DNA from 4 places in the Occultella kanbiaonis genome. Region 3 is predicted to be linked to each of the others. Evidence: riboswitches for the same ligand, from Rfam matches in the RefSeq annotation. Region 3 holds a riboswitch; each other region holds the start of a gene.
The links. Region 3 has a riboswitch for S-adenosylmethionine ahead of GKS42_RS04570 (aminotransferase class V-fold PLP-dependent enzyme). Riboswitches for the same ligand answer to the same signal wherever they lie in the genome.

Region 1 (4,173 bases), 750 kb from region 3:
TGCACCCAGGTGGCGCCCGCCTCGGCGAACGCGCGGAGCCAGTCGGCGTACGCGACGAGCAGGTCGTCGAGCCGGGACAGCGGGGAGAATCCCTCGGGCGCCGACTCGCTCGGCTTGGCCAGCAGCAGGAACGTGACCGGGCCGACCAGCACGGGCCGGGTCACCACGCCGTCGGCCAGGGCGGCTGCGAACGCCGCCACGCTCGGGGTCTCGACGAGGCGGAACTCGGTGTCCGGTCCGATCTCCGGGACGAGGTAGTGGTAGTTGGAGTCGAACCACTTGGTCATCTCCAGCGGGGCCAGGTCACCCTCGCCCCGCGCGAGGGTGAACATGCCGGCGAGGTCGAGGGCGCCGTCGGGGCCGCGCAGGTGCGCGAACCGTTCCGGGATCGCGCCCAGGTGCGCGGCCACGGAGAGCACCTGATCGTAGAAGGTGAAGTCGGACGGGATGGAGGCGTCCTCGGTGCCGAGGCCGAGTCCGGCCAGGTTCGTCCGAGTGCGCTCGCGCAGGTCCCGGGCCACCGCGCCGAGCTCCGGCGCCGTGCTGCGGCCGGCCCAGAACGACTCGACGGCGCGCTTGAGCTCGCGGCGCGGCCCGATCCGGGGGTAGCCGAGGATGGTGGCGGCCGGGAACGCGGGGACGCCTTCGTGCACTGACATGGTGGTGCTCCTTCTGTCCAGGATTGCGGTTCGAGCAGGGTGAAACGACCCCCGTCGGCCGCGTGGGCCGATCGGTTGTCTCGAGTGCCGGGCCGGCCCGGTGCGCCCGCCGTCGCGGCGCACACCGGGTCAGGCCGGTGCGGTCACTGGGGGGAGGTGCCCCCCAGGGCAACTGTTGGGGCGAGTCCGGCCCGGTCGAGGAGATCGAGCGCGGCCTTCGACGAGTTGAACGTGTACAGGTGCAGTCCGGGAGCACCGGCCGCGAGGACGCCGTCGATCAGGTCCACGCTCGCGGTCAGACCCCGCTGGTACGCCTCGTCGGGGCTCGCGGCGGAGTCGAGGGAGTCCAGGAGCTGCTCCGGGACCCGGACCCCGGTGAGCTCCTCCAGGCGGCGCAGCCGCTTCGGGTCGGTGAGCGGGATGAGCCCGGGGATGATCGGGATCCGGACGCCACCGGCCCGCGCTGCGGACACCAGTTCGGCGTAGTGCGCCGGGTCGAAGAAGACCTGGGTGATCGCGAAGTCGGCGCCGGCATCCTGCTTCTCCAGCAGCGCGGCCACGTCGCTCGGGTCCACCACGGCCTGCCCGTCCGGCCCGTAGTCGCCGCCGGGGTAGGCCGCCACCGAGATGCTGACCAGGTCCGCCGGCCCGAGACGCGCTGCGACGACACTCCGCAGCAGGGCGACGAGCTGACTCGCCCGGGTCAGACCGTCCGGGTGCGGCTGCCAGTCCTCCTGGCCGGCCGGCGGGTCCCCACGCAGGGCGAGGAAGTCCCGGACGCCCTCGTCGAGCAGCCCGCTGATGTACTCGGTCAGGTCCGCCTCGGACGCCCCGACGCAGGTCAGGTGCGCTATCGGGGTCACGGGCGTGTCCCGCAGGATGGTGCAGATGAGGTCACGCGACGTCTGCCGGGTCGCCCCGGAGGCGCCGTAGGTCACCGAGAAGTAGTCCGGCCCGATCTGGGCCAGGTCCAGGACCGTCCGCTGCAGCGAGACCTCACCCTTGGGGGTGCGGGGTGGGTACAACTCGAACGAGATCGTGGGGCGCTCGCCAGGCGCCCGGTACAGACTCGCCGTGCTCATCGCAACGCCTCGTGCGCTGGTGTTGCCTTCATGTGAACTCCATCGACCCTGGCTTTAGCACCCTTCCCCTCGGGAGGCTTCCGTTGGGGGGTTGCTGCGGCGTCGACGAGCCAGGACTCTCGACCGCTCTGGATGGTGATTGGCTTCGATGGTACCCGGCCGACCCGCAATGCCGCGAGCGTTTCACCGACTGAGATTCATCCGGCTGACGCTCCACCCCACCCGGGCGTGCCACGACGCCCCGCCTCGCCGGACCGGCCCACCTGGAGGAGGATGCTCGGGCATGAGCGCGAACGGTGCCTCGACCGGCTACGGCACGGTCACGAAGGTGTTGCACTGGACGATGGCCGCGGCCATGGGCATCCAGTTCGTCCTCGGCTACTCGATCGACCGGTTCGACGACCTGCTCGAGTGGGCAGCCGACCTGTTCTTCGGTGGTGAGGACGAGTGGTGGATCGTGCCGCACGCCGTGCTCGGCACGGTGATCCTCCTGCTCGCGTGCGTGCGCGTGTGGTGGCGCCGCGTGGGCGGCCTGCCGGACTGGGCGCCCGGGCTCTCCGGAGCCGAGCGCCGCGTCGCGACCGCGGTCGAGCGCACCCTGTACGTGGCGATGTTCGCGATCCCGCTCACCGGCCTCGCCCTGCTGTTCGGGACCGACTCCGAGTGGGATGTCGGCCCCTACGAGTGGCCCGCACCGCTGCCCGTCGTCGACGACGACGCCGGGCTGATCGTGCACCTCGCGACACACGTCGTGTTCCTCCTGGCCCTGATCGCCCACGTCGGCCTGGTGCTCAAGCACCAGTTTCTGGACCGGGACCGGCTGCTCGACCGGATGCTGTGATCGCGGCGCGCCCGCGCACCTCGACCACGATGTCGGCCGGCGGGTGCATAGTCGGGAACAACGCCGAGTCAGGGCCGGGTCAGCGGAGTCAGCCGGGTCACCGCCGCCGGGTCACCGGCGGCCCGGCCTCCGGTCGCCGGCGGGAGGGAGCGCGAGGGATGAACGGACGAATCGCCCAGTTGCGTGAAGAACTGAGCCTGGCCGCCGCCCGGGCAGAGCGGGACGCCGTGCTCGGCCGCATCGCCGGGACCTGCGACGAGGACGACCTGCGGATGCGCGCCGGCGCCGGCGGTCTGGACGCCCGGGAGATGGCACTGCTGGACGACCTCGACGCGCTGGAGGATCTGATCGGCGCCTGAGCACCGCCGCCGCGTCCCGGGAGGATCATGCATCTCATGGCGAACACCACCGGAGCCGCCGTGCAGGTGCGCGGACTGCGGGTGATCCGCGGCGCCACCACGGCCCTGGACGGCGTGGACGTGGACGTCGCCGAGGGCCTCATCACCGGACTGCTCGGCCCGTCGGGCTCGGGCAAGACCACGCTGATCCGGTCGATCCTCGGCGTGCAGGTGACCACGGCCGGTTCCGTGACGGTGCTCGGCCATCCGGCCGGCAGTGCGCCGCTGCGGCGCGAGGTCGGCTACGTCACGCAGGCGCCGAGCGTCTATCCCGACCTCACGGTGGCGGAGAACCTGCGGTACTTCGCCCGGGTGCTCGGCGTCAACGACGCACGCGCCGACACCGACCGGGTGCTGGACGTGGTGGACCTGAGCCCGCAGCGTGGCCAGCTGACCGGCACGCTCTCCGGCGGCCAGGCCTCCCGGGTGAATCTTGCCGCTGCGCTGCTCGGCCGGCCGCGACTGGTGGTGCTCGACGAGCCGACCGTCGGCCTTGACCCGGTGCTCCGGGACTCCCTGTGGCACACCTTCGCCGACATCGCCGCGAGCGGTACCGCCGTGCTCGTCTCCTCGCATGTCATGGACGAGGCGATCCGCTGCGATCGCCTGGTGCTGCTGCGCGAGGGACGCGTCCTCGCGCAGGGCACCCCGGCCGACCTGCTGACCCGGACCGGCACGGACTCCGCGGAGCAGGCCTTCCTCGCCCTCGTGCGGGAGGGCCGGGCGCCGTGATCGCCACCGCCGCCCGGGTGCTGCGCCAGTTGCGGCATGACCCACGCACCGTCGCGATGATCCTCGTCGTCCCGTGCGTGCTGCTCACCCTGCTCTGGTGGATCTACGACGGCGGCCCGACGTTCACGAGCATCGGCCCCGCGCTGCTCGCCCTGTTCCCGATGATCATCATGTTCCTCATCACCTCGATCGCGACGCTTCGCGAGCGCCGGTCGGGCACCCTGGAGCGGCTGCTCACCCTGCCGCTGTCGAAGCTCTCCTTCCTCGGCGGCTACGCCCTGGCGTTCGGCGTGATGGCCACCGCGCAGGCGCTGCTCGCCTCGGCGCTCATGCTCGGCCCGCTCGGCCTCGAGGTACAGGGGCCGTGGGCGCTCCTGGTGCTGATCGCGGTGCTCGACTCCCTCCTCGGTGTGGCCCTCGGCCTGTTCGTGAGCGCGTTCGCGAACACCGAGTTCCAGGCC
Region 2 (4,173 bases), 1.7 Mb from region 3:
CGATCCGGGTGACCGGGTTCAGCGAGACGGTCGGGTCCTGCGGGATGAGCCCGATCCGCGCACCGCGCACCCGCTCCAGCTCGCGCCGGCTCACGCCGCGCAGATCCTTGCCCTCGAAGAGGATGGTGCCCTCGGTCACCTCGGCGGCGGCCGGCAGCAGCCGTACCACGGCGTGGGCCGTTGTCGACTTCCCCGACCCGGACTCGCCGACCAGGGCGACCGTCTCCCCGGCGTGGATGTCCAGCGAGAGCCCGTCGACGGCGGTCACCACCTGGCGCCGGGTCCGGTAGCGCACGTGCAGGTCGCGGATGCTCAGCAGCGGCGTGTCCGCTCGGGCGGTGCTCATCGGGCGTACTTCCGTTCCGAGTCGAGGGACCGGGCGATGTGGTTGGCGGCGAGCACGGTCGCCACCACGGTCAGGCCGGGCAGCGCGGTCAGCCACCACGCCGTCGCCAGGTAGTCGCGCCCCTGGGCCACCAGGGCGCCCCACTCCGGGGTGGGCGGTTGCACGCCGAACCCGAGGAAGCTGAGCGAGGAGACGGCGAGGATGGCACCGCCGAGGTCCAGGGCGGCGAGCACGAGCACGGGCGCGGCGGAGTTCGGCAGGATGTGCCGGACGAGCACCCGCCACCGCGTCGCGCCGCCGGCGATCGCGGCCTCGACGTAGTCACTGGTCCGCACCGAGAGCACCTGCGAGCGCATGATGCGTGCGCAGGATGCGACCGACCCGACGCCGACCGCGATCGCCACGTTGATCGTGCCGAAGCCGAGCGCGGTGATCATGGCCAGCGACAGCAGGATGCCCGGGATCGCCAGAAGCACGTCGACGAAGCGCATCAGGGCCGAGTCCGCCCACCCGCCGAAGAAGCCCGCGACCAGGCCCACCAGCGAGCCGGTGCTGAGTCCGAAGACCACCGCGAGGGCGGCCGAGGACAGCGACAGCGCGGACCCGTGGACGACCCGGGTGTAGAGGTCGCGGCCGAGCTGGTCGGTGCCGAACAGGTGCTGTCCTGACGGGGCCTGCATCCGCTCGGCCGGGACGGCCGCGTAGGGATCGCCGGAGGTGAGGACCGTGGGCCAGAGCGCCGCGACGAGAGCGACGGCCAGCACGGCGAAGGCCAGGAGCAGGCCGGGGCGCCGCACGAGCGAGCGTGCGCCGTCGCCGAGCCGGTTGGCCACGCGCCGCTCCTGCACGCGTGCCGGTGCGCTCGTCTCGGTGGCTGCGTCCGGTAGCAGGACCGCCGTGGTGGTCGTGTCGGTCATGTCGATGCTCCCTCTGGAGTCGGGATGGCGGTGGTGGCACGGCCGATCGGAGTGCGGCGGCGGGTGGTCACGACGCGTGGGTCCACGAGTGGATAGACGAGGTCCACGATCAGGTTCACGACGACGTACACGGCGGCCGCGATCACCACGATCCCGAGCACCGTGGGCACGTCCCGGGCGCTCACGGACGTGGCGGTCAGCCGACCGAGACCGGCCCGGGAGAACACGGTCTCGGTGACCACCGAGCCGCCGAGCACACCACCGACCATCAGTCCGGCCAGGGTGAGGGTGGGCAGCGCCGCATTGCGCAACGCGTGGCGCAGGTGGACGCGCCGCCGGGATGCCCCCTTGGCCCTCGCGGTCTCGATGTAGGGCTGGCCGAGCGTGGTCTCCAGGCCCTTGTTGAGCAGTTGCGCCACCGTGGCCGCGTTCGGGATGGCGAGCGTGATCGCGGGCAGCACGATGCTCGCGAGGCCCTCGTTACCCATCGCCGGGAGGAGCCCGTACCGGAACGAGACCACCTGCAGGAGCATCAGCCCGAGCCAGAACGAGGGCACCGCCACGCCGAGCGGCGGGATCGCCGTCAACAGGCGACTCAGCCAGGCGAACCGGGTGTAGGTCGCCGCGATCGCGATCGCGGCGCCGAGGGTCACCCCGAGCGCGAGGCCCGCGAACGCGATCTGGGCCGTCTGCGGGATCGCCTCGGCGATGAGGTCGGCGACCGGGCGGTTGCTCGCATAGGACATGCCGAGGTCCCCGGTGAGCAGCCCGCCGAGCCGGTTCAGGTACTGCTGGTACAGCGGCAGGTCGAGCCCGTACTGCACCCGGACCGCGTCGAGCTGCTCGGCGGTCAGGTTGTTCTCCCCGTCCTCACCGAGCAGCAGGGACACGGCGTCGCCCGGCAGGGCATACAGGATCAGGAACGTGATGGTGAAGGCCGCCCAGAGGACGAGAACGGCCTGCCCCACGCGGGCAAGGAGGTATCGGGGCATGGAGGGTCCATCGGTCGGCCGGCGGCGTGGCCGGGTACCGGCGCGTAGCCGGGTCGGGTGCGGGCAGGTTCGTGCGCAGGCGCGCTCGGCGGCGCCGGGTCGGGTGGGATCGGCCAGCGGGTCCGCCGTGATGCCGGGCGGGCTCGAGGGGTGGGCTCGGCGCCGCCGGATCAGCGTCCCTGGGCGAGGTGCCGCGGGCGGGGCGAGCCCGGCCCGGTCAACTCGTCAGGATCGGGTCAGCGACAGCTCGGGGCAGCGGCGCGACGACGGCTGCGCACGTATGGCGCGACGACCGGCGCGGCCATCGCGCGGGTACGGCCAGGGTGCTGAGTGTCCCTGCGGTCCATCGGGTTCTCCTCGATTGCGGGTTGCGCGTCTCGCGCCGGGTCGTCACCTGGGGCACCCCCGCCAGGGTTGCCGTCCAGTCAGCCAGGGCAGTCATGACTGGAACTCGTGACCTGCGGACCATGCTGCCGTGGTTGAGCGGGAACGGAAACGGACCCACCCGCGTGTCTCAGAGGCTGAGATGGCAGGTGGGTCCGGGGGCGGCTGGTCCAGGGGCCGGGGCGGCACCGCCGGCCGGCCGGCTGGTCGATCGAGGCGCCGGCGGGTCGGGTCCTCAGGCGGCGTCGGCGAACGACTCCGGCACCATCCGCGTGGTCACACCGATCCGGTTCCAGGCGTTGATCATCGTGATCAGCATGATCAGGGCGGCGAGATCCTCGTCACCGAACTGTGCCCTGGCGGCCTCCCACACGCCGTCGGCCACCCGGTCGCCCCCTTCGCTCAGCCGGGTCATCGACTCCGTCAGGTCGAGTGCGGCACGTTCGGCATCATCGAAGCACGGCGCCTCGCGCCAGGTCGCGACGGCCCAGAGCCGGTTGTCCGCGACGCCCGCCTTCTTGGCGTCGGCGCTGTGCTGGTCCACGCAGTAGGCGCATCCGTTGATCTGACTCGCGCGCACGCGCACCAGCTCCTGCAGCGGCTGGGGCAGGTCGCTCGAGCCGGCCACGGTGTCGAGCCGGACCATCGCCTTGTAGGCGGCCGAGGCCAGCTCGGAGACGATCAGTCGTGCGGTCATGGGATCTCCTTCCGTCGGCGCCTCCCGATGAGGCTCCGAATGCGACCGTAGGTCCGATATTGGCTCTTGGTAAGGTCCAAGTGTCACGATCCTGATTGGGCCAATCGGAGCGTCTCCCATGGAACTCCACATCAGCCTCGAGGGGCACCCCACGGTCGTCGGCGCGATCTACCGTGGCGTCCTCGAGGCGATCCGGGACGGCCGGATCCCTGGCGGGCGGCGGCTGCCGCCGACGCGCCAGCTCGCCTCGGACCTCGGCGTCTCCCGTAACTCGGTGGCGGGCGCGTACGAGCGGCTGACCGCGGAGGGCTACCTCGAGGCGCGGGTCGGATCGGGGACGTATGTGCGCGCGGCACCCCCGCCGCGCACGACCGTGACACCCCGCCGCCGCGAGCCCGGGTTGCGCCCGCTGGCGGTCTGGTCCCGGATCCCGGCGGGGATGCCTCGGGTGGGATCGAACCCGCGGTTCGACTTCTCGGTCGGGATGCCCGACGGCGACCTGTTCCCGCTCGCGACCTGGCGGCGCCTGCTCTCCCGCGAACTCCGGGTGACGAACCTCGACCTGGGTCGCTACGCCGCGCCGTCGGGCGTACGACCCCTGCGGGCCGCGATCGCGCGGCACGTGGGTGCCTCCCGTGCCGTCCGTGCCGCGCCGGACGACATCATGGTCACGAACGGCGCCCAGCAGGCGCTCGACCTGATCGGCCGGGTGATGGTCGGCCCGGGCGACGTGGTCGCCGTGGAGGAACCGGGCTACCCGCCCGCGCGGCGCGTCTTCGAGGCACTCGGCGCCCGCGTGATCGGCGTCGGGGTGGACGGCGAGGGCCTGATGGTGGA
Region 3 (4,173 bases):
GCAACGATGTCGCCGTCGGCGTCGGCGAGCTTGAGAGCGGCCCGTGCGAACGCGAGGGACCGGTCCACCTGCCCGGCGGCGACCGCGGCATCCGAGGCCCGGATGGTCAGATGGAGTTCGTCGGTGCCGCTCACCGTGGCCGGGTCCGGTACGGCCTGCCACAGGGCCAGTGCGCTCTCCAGGTGCGCGAGCGTGTCGGCGGTCGCTCCGACCTGAGCGGCTTCGTCCGCGGCACCCACGTGCGCGGCCAACGCGGTGGGCAGGTCGTTCGCCCGGCTCGCGTGGTAGGCCTGTGCGCCCCGCCAGCCGGACAGCCGCAGGTGCGCGAGCAGGCTGGCGTAGGCCGCGTGGATGCGGGTGCGCTCGCCGGGCAGGAGGTCGGAGTACGCCGCCTCGCGGAGCAGGGCGTGCCGGAACTCGTAGGAGGCATCGCCGTCGGGATCGGCGACCAGCACGTGCAGTTGGACGCAGTCGCGCAGGGCCTCCTCGAGCTCGTCGTCGGTCAGATCGAGAACCGCCCGGAGGGTGCTGTGCCGGATCCGGCGCTGGCCGGAGACCGCGGCGGTGCGCACTAGTCGCTGCGCGTTCGGACCGAGCCGTTCGATGCGGCCGAGCAGGACGTCGGCGAGGGCGTCGCCAAGGCCGGTGGCCGAGCGGGCACTGGAGAGCAGTTCCTCGGCGAAGAAGGCGTTCCCCTCGGAGCGGCGGGCGATGTCGGCGATCAGGTGCTCATCGGCACCGGTGCCGAGGTGGTCGAGCAGGGCCAGTTCTCGCGCGAAGGCCCGCGCCTCCTCGGGTGAGAACGGGTCGAGCTCGAGGCGTTCGACCCGGCGCATCCGCCCCAGCTCCACGGTCATCGGCCGCACGGGGTGCCGCCGGTGCAGGTCGTCCGAGCGGTAGGTCAGCACCACCGTGAGGCGCTGCTCGGACATCCGCGCGACCAGGAACGTGATCAGGTCCCGCGTGGACGGGTCGGACCAGTGCAGGTCCTCGATCACGAGCAGGACCGGGCGCTCCGCACTGAGGGTGGTGAGCACGCCGAGGAAGGAGTCGAACAGCGGCAGCTGCTCGGTGGGACGGTCGGTGCCCGAGCGGCTCACCAGGGTCGCCAGCGCCTGCCGGTCCTCGAGGATCCCGGGATCGGCGTCTCGGATCTGTTCGAGGATCTCCACGACGGGAAGGTAGGGCGGGGCCGACTCGCCGAGGCCGACGCAGTGGCCCGTGAGCACGTAGCCGCCGCCGGCTCGGACCTCGGCCGCGAACTCGGTCACGAGCCGCGTCTTGCCCACTCCCGCGTCACCGGGGAGCAGGACGGCCGCTGCCGAGCCGGCGGCAGCCTGCGCCCAGATCTCGCGGAGGCGCGCGAGTTCGTCACCGCGCGCTACCAGCGCGATCTCGGAGCCGACCCGTGCCACATCCGAGATCTTGTCACGGGTCGGCTCCGTGGGGACGGATGTATATCCGCCCCACGGCTCCACGACGGCCGCCACGCCCGGCCCGCTCAGGCCCGCTTGATCAGGTCCGCGGGGTCGAGACCGCGCGCCGCGGCCGCCCGCCGGACCCGGCGCTCCTCGATCAGGCGGCGCACGCCGCTGTGGCGTGAGTTCCGCTGACGGGAGCCGAGTTCCGACAGCAGGTGCTCGCGCCGGTACGCCAGGTCGGCGTTCAGGATGTCCAGATTCGGTTCCATGATGTGCTCCTTGCTCGTTCCCATGACCGATACGGTGCCGCTGAGGCACAGGGGTCAGGTATCGGGTGGTCACGCGGGCCCTCGGGGGCCGACCCCTTACCCGCGCACTGAGGGGTCGGCTGAGCGAGTAAGGGATGCCGGATCCGGCACCCGTCACAGAGGTAAGGGGTCCTCCGCCGACGGCCGAGCGGGCGCTCGGGGGATCGTCCGCACCTCAGTCGCACGCACGCCCGCCGGTGGCGTCCATCATGCGGACACCGGGCGCCGTTCGGCCCACCGGCCGGGGTTCCCGTGGCATCATGCCGGGTAGGTCATGAGTGCCAGCGCGTAGCCCCGGCTTGCTGGCCGGCAACCCTCCAACCGCGGTGGGGTGCCCCGGGTGACGACCGGGTCGGTGCCGCGGTGGCGCCGGCAAGCGCGGACCCGCCACGGGTCCCACAGCGATCTGGAGGCTCTCACATGGCACTACTCCCCCTCGTCGGCTCCGAGACCCGAGTCCCGCTGACGGTCCCGCTCGACGGCGCCGCGACCGTGCGGTACGCGAACCTCGACTACGCCGCGAGCGCCCCGGCACTGGCCGCCGTTGCCGAGGCCGTCACCCGGGCCTTGCCCCTGTATGCGTCGGTGCACCGCGGCGCCGGGTACCTGTCCCAGGTCTCCACGGCCCTCTACGAGCAGTCGCGGACGGCGATCGGCCGGTTCGTGGGCGCCCGGGAGGACGACGTCGTGGTGATCACCCGCAACACGACCGACTCGCTGAACCTGCTCGCCGGGTGCGTGCCGGACGGCGCCCGAGTCCTGGTCCTGGACATCGAGCACCACGCGAACCTGCTGCCCTGGCAGCGGATCGGCGCTGACGTGCTGAAGGCACGCGGGACTGTCGCCGCGACCCTCGAGGCCCTGACCAACGCCCTCGCGACGCGGAACTACCGGCTGGTGGCGATCACCGGCGCCTCGAACGTGACCGGCGAGTCACTGCCGGTCGCGGAGGTGGTCGCCCTGGCGCACGCGGCGGGAGCGAGGGTGGTCGTGGACGCCGCCCAACTGGCGCCGCACCGGCCGTTCTCCCTGACCGAGACGGGCGCGGACTACGTCGCCGTCTCGGGACACAAGCTGTACGCGCCGTACGGCGCGGGCGCGCTGATCGGTCGGCGGGACTGGCTTGACGCCGGCCGCCCCTACCTCGCCGGCGGCGGCGCGGTCACGAATGTCACGGTCGGCCACACCTCGTGGGAGCCGGCGCCGCAGCGGCACGAGGCGGGCAGCCCGAACGTGATCGGAGCCCTGGCCCTCGGGGTCGCGGCGACCGAGCTGACCGCCGTCGCGGATCGCCTCGCCGAGCACGACGGTGCGCTGCGGGAACGCCTGGTGTCCGCGCTGACCGAGATCCCGGGCGTGCAGGTGCTACGGCTCTGGTCGGACTCCGCGGACCCGGTGAGCGTGGTCTCCTTCACCGTGGCAGGCCACGACGCCGGCCTGGTGGCGGCGTACCTGTCCGCCGAGCACGGCATCGGCGTTCGCGACGGGCGGTTCTGCGCGCACCCCCTGCTCGAGGCCAGGGGCGTCGAAGCCGGCCTGCGGGCCAGCATCGGCCTGGGTACCACCGAGGAGGACGTCGACCGGCTCGTCCGGGGCGTGTCCGAGTTCGTCGGCACCGGACCCCGGTCGGACTACGAGGTCGTGGGCGGCCGCTGGCAGCCGCGCGACGACCAGCGCGAGCTCCCCGAGGCGATCGCACTGCTGCAGGCACTGCACGCGGACTCCGACGCCCCTTCGGTGTTGGCGACCGCCGCCGCGGGCGCGGGCTGCGGCCCCGCACCGTCGGTCGCCGAGGTGCTCGCCGCCGTCGCGCACTAGGTGGCGTCGACCGGGCGGTGCTTGACGAGCTCGAGCCGGTCGGGCATGGCGCTGTCCGAAGGCGTGCGGCTGGTCACCGACCAGCCGCACGCTTCGTAGAAGGCGAGGGCCGCCGTGTTCCCGACGAAGGTCTCGAGCCGGACCGACTCGTACTGCACGAACAGCAACTCCTCGACCCGGGCCAGGAGCGCTGTGCCCAGGCCCTCGCGATGCCGTCGGACGTCGACCATGAGCAGGTCGACCGTCGGCCCTTCGACGACGGCGAGCCCGACGATCGTCCCCGCAGCCTCCAGGCAGAGCACCTGCCCCCGCCTGAGGTGGCCCGCGACGTGCTCGTCCGAGGCACCCGAGCCGACGAAGGCATCGACGTTCTCGTCGCCCAGGAACGGTCGATAGCTCGCATCGATCGTGCGCCGCGCGAGCTCCTGGAGGGCCATGAGATCGCCGTCGCGGGCCGGGCGTACGACCTGGCGTGACGGGACCACGCGGCACCTCCGAGACATCGCGACCCACGAACCGCTCAGTCTGCCAGGTGGCGCCGCGCACGAGCGTGCGGTGGTGCGTGCGGCAGGACCCGGCGCACCATCGCGGCCGCGCCACCCGGCACCGATCAGATCGTGTTGTCC
Region 4 (4,173 bases), 2.5 Mb from region 3:
GCACGTCCGGCAGCCAGCTCCGAGACGCCACGGTGGTGATCATGGCCGCACGTGTCCGTCGCCCTGCACGATCCACGTGGTGGTGGTCAGTTCGGCAAGTCCCATCGGCCCACGCGCGTGCAGTTTCTGGGTGGAGATGCCGATCTCGGCACCCAGGCCGAGCTGTCCCCCGTCGGTGAACCTGGTGGAGGCGTTCACCATGATCGCCGCGGAGTCGAGCTCGGTGGTGAACCGCTGCACCGACGTCACGTCGGCCGTGCAGATCGCCTCGGTGTGGCCGGACGTCCAGATGCGGATGTGCTCGATGGCGGTGTCCAGGTCCGGCACCACGCGCACCGCCAGGTCAAGGCTGAGGTACTCGGTGGCCCAGTCCTGCTCGGTTGCCGGTTCGAACTCGACACCCTCGCCGAGGTGCACGGCGGTGGCCTCGTCCCCGTGGATCCGCACCCCCGCCGCGCCGAGCGCGCTCAGGGCGCCGGGCAGGAACTCGGCGGCGATCGCCTCGTGCACGAGCAGGGTCTCCAGGGCGTTGCACACGCCCACGCGCTGGGTCTTGGAGTTCAGCAGGATCGCGATGGCCTTCGCCACGTCCGCTCCCGCGTCGACGAACAGGTGGCAGTTGCCGACGCCGGTCTCGATCACGGGGACCGTGGACTCGGTCACGACGGTCTGGATCAGGCTGGCGCCGCCGCGGGGCACGAGCACGTCGACCAGGCCCCGGGCCCGCATGAGCTCGCGGGCACCCTCCCGGCCGTGCGCGTCGATGGACTGGATGGCATCCGCGGGCAGTCCCACTCCGGTGAGCGCCTGCGAGAGCACCCGGACGATCACCTCGTTGCTCCGGGCCGCCGCCGAACCGCCGCGCAGGATCACCGCGTTGCCACTCTTGAGGGCGAGCCCGGCGGCGTCCACCGTCACGTTCGGCCTGGCCTCGTAGATCATCCCGACCACGCCCATAGGCACCCGCAGCTGACGCACGGTCAGGCCGTTCGGCAGGGTGGACCCGCGGACGACCTCGCCGACCGGGTCGGGCAGCGCGGCAAGGTCCCGCAGCGCGCCGGCGATGGCGGCGATCCGGCCGGAGTCGAGACGGAGCCGGTCGACCAGGCCCGGGCTCATCCCGTTCGCCTGCTCCCGCTCGACGTCCTCGGCGTTGCCGGCGATGATCTCCGCCTGCGCGGCGACCAGCGCGTCGGCGAGCACGTGCAGTGCCTCGTCCTTGGTGCCGCGGGTCGCGCTCGCGAGCGCGCGCGCCGCGATCTTCGCCCGTTGGGCGGCCTGGACGACGGCGGTGCGTGCCTGCGTGGCTGCCTGCGGTTCGCCGTCGGTCGCCTCGGGCGCCACGCTGGTCGTGGCGGCAACGCCGGGTTCGGTCTGGACGCTCATGGGATCAAGGATAGGCCGGGCCGGCCCGGTCACCGGGTCGGGTCCAGTGGGTGGCCCGACCCGGGGCGCGCGGGCAGATGCGTCGTCGGTCAGGCGCCGGCGGCGGCTCGGCTGCGCGCCGTGCGGGCGGTCGCGGGGCGCGCAGTCTCGACGGACCCGGCCGCACCGGTCCGGGCCGGGGCGGCAGCCTCGGTACGCAGACCTCTGGCGGTGAGGGCGGGCACGACGTCCTGCACCAGGGCGAGGACATCGGTGGGCACCGACGCCGGGATCACCGTGAATCCGTCGGCCGCGCCGGCGTGCACCCACTCGGCCCACAGGTCGACCAGGTCCGCGGCTGTGCCGATCGAGCGCAGCGGGGCGGTCCGAGGCGCCGTCTCGAGGGAGTTGAGCAGGTCCCAGCGCGCCTGGGCGCTGGGTCGGTCCGCGGAGATCACGACGTGGATGTCGACGAGCACCGTGATGTCGTCCGGGTTGCGGCCCCACTCGGCGGCGGCGCGCCGGATCGCGGTGCGGGCCGTGCGCGCCTCCTCCAAGGTGGCCACGGACAGGCGTGCCACATCCGCGCGGGCCGCCGCCAGTTCGAGGTCGACGGCGTTGCGGACTCCGATCACCACGATCGGGGCGCGGCGCTCGGATTCGGCCGGGGCGGAGGATCCGCTGGCCGCCTTGCCGCGCGAGCGGCGCTCCGGCGTGGCCCAGGAGTTGATGACGGCGTCCACCGCACGGGCGCTCGTCCCGTTGACCGGTGCGGCCTCGAGCTGCCAGCCGGCGCGCTCCGCGCTGGCGCGGTGCACGCTGGAGATCGCGCCGGCCACGTGCTCGGGGCGGGCCACACCGAGCGGCACGGTGGCCACGAGCGTTGCGGTACGGGTGTGCCGGGCCAGGCGGGAGGCGGCCACGGCGCCGTCGAGCCAGGCGTCCCGGCGGCGAGGGCCGCCGACGCGGAACGTCTCGTCGAGGCTGAGCAGGTCGATGCCGCCCTTGTCCGCAAGGGACGCGAGGCCTGCGAGCCGGCCCATGATGAAGGACTCGGCCTCGGTGTCCTCGGTGCGGCGCCACTCGCGGGGGGCACCGGCGCCGGAGAGGTCGAGGGCGATGAGGGTGGAATTACGGGTACGCGGGGACTGCGACATGGGTGTTCACGCCTTCATGTTCGAGGGGGAGCCCCGTCCGGTTCGCCCGCGCGGCACGTGTCACTCGTGCCGGCCTGCGGGCCGCCTCGGATGAGGGGGTGATGCCGAGGGGCGGAGCGCCCGGGGCATCGGATGAGGGTCGGCTCAGGCCTGGACCGACATCGAACAACAGCACATGGCGAGAGAGATCTGCAGCGGCGTGGTCGCTCGTTCCCTGGTGATGGTGCCCATGTGCGGTGTTTCCCTCTTCTCGAGCGCCTGCGGCGCCGTGCGCTTGCTCCGCATCGAATGACCGGAACCAGGTCGTCACCCGGGGCACCCCACCGCAGTTGGAGGGTTGCCGGTCAGCAAGCCGGGGCTGTGCGCTGACACTCAAGACCTTGGGGATAAGTCTAGGAGGCCCTTTGATGACGTGTCAACAAATCCGTGCGGTCCGTACGGATCAACATGTCGGGGTGGGATCTGCGCCGTCCAGGCGAGCCGAGGTCCACTCCACCAGTTCGTCGGTGAGCGCAGAGTCCGCCGCGACCAGGCTCAGGTGGTCCAGACCGGTGTACTCGCGGTAGTCGAGGGACTGCCCGGCGGCGCACTGCGCGCTCACCCAGGTCCGCTGCATCGACGGCAGCACGAGCGTGTCGGCGTCGCCCTGCGCGACGAGGACCGGCACGTCGATGAGGTCGGTGGGGCTGTTGTCCCGCAGTGCGGTCCCGAGGGCACCGTCGAGTGCCTCGTCGACGAACACCGGGTCGAACAACTGCGAGGCCGCGACGCCCGCGGCGAGGGCGTCCCGGCCCTCGAAGCACAGTGCACCGATCCGTTCCACCACGGACTCGGTGCCCGGGGTGAGGACGTCGTCGACGCCGAGCTCCGGGTAGTACTGGGCCCACGAGGCGGCGATGTAGGCCGAGACGACCTTTCCGGCGACCTTGTCCTTGATGCCGGCCGCGAGGCGGTACAGGTCGGTGGCCGGCGCCATCGCCGCGACCCCCACGACGGTGAACTCCGGCGCGTACTCGGGGGCGACGATCGCCGTCCAGAGCGCGCCGTGACCGCCTTGCGAGTGCCCCCACACCGCCGTCGTCTCGGACAGAGCCAGCCCCTCGATCTGATGGGCCGCACGGAGCGCGTCCAGCACGTCGCGGCCGGCCTCCTCGCCGACCAGGTAGGGGTGCGGACCCGCCGTGCCGAGGCCGACGTAGTCGGTGAGTACCCCGGCCCAGCCCTGGGCGACCATGTCCTCGAGCGCGGCACCCGCACCGCCCCCGAACGGGGCCGGTGCGAGCGAGGGTGCGCAGCGCGGCACGATCCCGGTGGTGCCGTGGGCAACCGAGACCACCGGCAGCGCCTCCGCGGTTCGGTCGGCCGGCGCGATCACGGTGCCGCTGGCGACCGCGGGCGAACCGTCCGCGTGGGTCGTCGTGTACAGGATGCGCCAACCGTCGGCGCCGGGTGGCACTCCGCTCGAGAGCGGCTCGAGCCGCAGGAGCTGTCCCGGCGCGTCCGGTACCGCGATCGGTGGGGTGTAGAACCCGTCCGGCACCACCTCGGGCCCGCCGGCCCGCAGCCAGTAGGTGCCACCGGCCAGGAGCACCGCGACCAGCAGGGCTGCGATCCCGACGGCGAGGGCGCCCCCGCGCCGCAGCCGTCCCGC

Region 1: another riboswitch for S-adenosylmethionine. It lies ahead of GKS42_RS01315 (methylenetetrahydrofolate reductase); the one in region 3 lies ahead of GKS42_RS04570 (aminotransferase class V-fold PLP-dependent enzyme).
Region 2: another riboswitch for S-adenosylmethionine. It lies ahead of GKS42_RS23125 (ABC transporter permease); the one in region 3 lies ahead of GKS42_RS04570 (aminotransferase class V-fold PLP-dependent enzyme).
Region 4: another riboswitch for S-adenosylmethionine. It lies ahead of GKS42_RS16390 (LLM class oxidoreductase); the one in region 3 lies ahead of GKS42_RS04570 (aminotransferase class V-fold PLP-dependent enzyme).

Annotation. Positions count from the first base shown of each region.
Region 1 is NZ_CP046175.1:302,412-306,584, reverse strand. Features, by position in the region: gene metE (5-methyltetrahydropteroyltriglutamate--homocysteine S-methyltransferase) at 1-659, opposite strand, end outside; gene GKS42_RS01315 (methylenetetrahydrofolate reductase) at 803-1,741, opposite strand; SAM riboswitch class I at 1,778-1,880, opposite strand; gene GKS42_RS01310 (cytochrome b) at 2,025-2,582, shown strand; gene GKS42_RS01305 (hypothetical protein) at 2,741-2,941, shown strand; gene GKS42_RS01300 (ABC transporter ATP-binding protein) at 2,978-3,712, shown strand; gene GKS42_RS01295 (ABC transporter permease) at 3,709-4,173, shown strand, end outside.
Region 2 is NZ_CP046175.1:5,050,708-5,054,880, forward strand. Features, by position in the region: gene GKS42_RS23115 (dipeptide ABC transporter ATP-binding protein) at 1-346, opposite strand, end outside; gene GKS42_RS23120 (ABC transporter permease) at 343-1,263, opposite strand; gene GKS42_RS23125 (ABC transporter permease) at 1,260-2,255, opposite strand; SAM riboswitch class IV at 2,608-2,714, opposite strand; gene GKS42_RS23130 (carboxymuconolactone decarboxylase family protein) at 2,875-3,336, opposite strand; gene pdxR (MocR-like pyridoxine biosynthesis transcription factor PdxR) at 3,455-4,173, shown strand, end outside.
Region 3 is NZ_CP046175.1:1,056,946-1,061,118, reverse strand. Features, by position in the region: gene GKS42_RS04575 (helix-turn-helix transcriptional regulator) at 1-1,415, opposite strand, end outside; gene GKS42_RS25955 (hypothetical protein) at 1,502-1,690, opposite strand; SAM riboswitch class IV at 2,000-2,114, shown strand; gene GKS42_RS04570 (aminotransferase class V-fold PLP-dependent enzyme) at 2,150-3,547, shown strand; gene GKS42_RS04565 (GNAT family N-acetyltransferase) at 3,544-4,032, opposite strand; gene GKS42_RS04560 (ArsR/SmtB family transcription factor) at 4,158-4,173, opposite strand, start outside.
Region 4 is NZ_CP046175.1:3,558,196-3,562,368, forward strand. Features, by position in the region: gene GKS42_RS16385 (glutamate-5-semialdehyde dehydrogenase) at 40-1,386, opposite strand; gene GKS42_RS16390 (LLM class oxidoreductase) at 1,476-2,522, opposite strand; SAM riboswitch class IV at 2,788-2,902, opposite strand; gene GKS42_RS16395 (lipase family protein) at 2,965-4,173, opposite strand, start outside.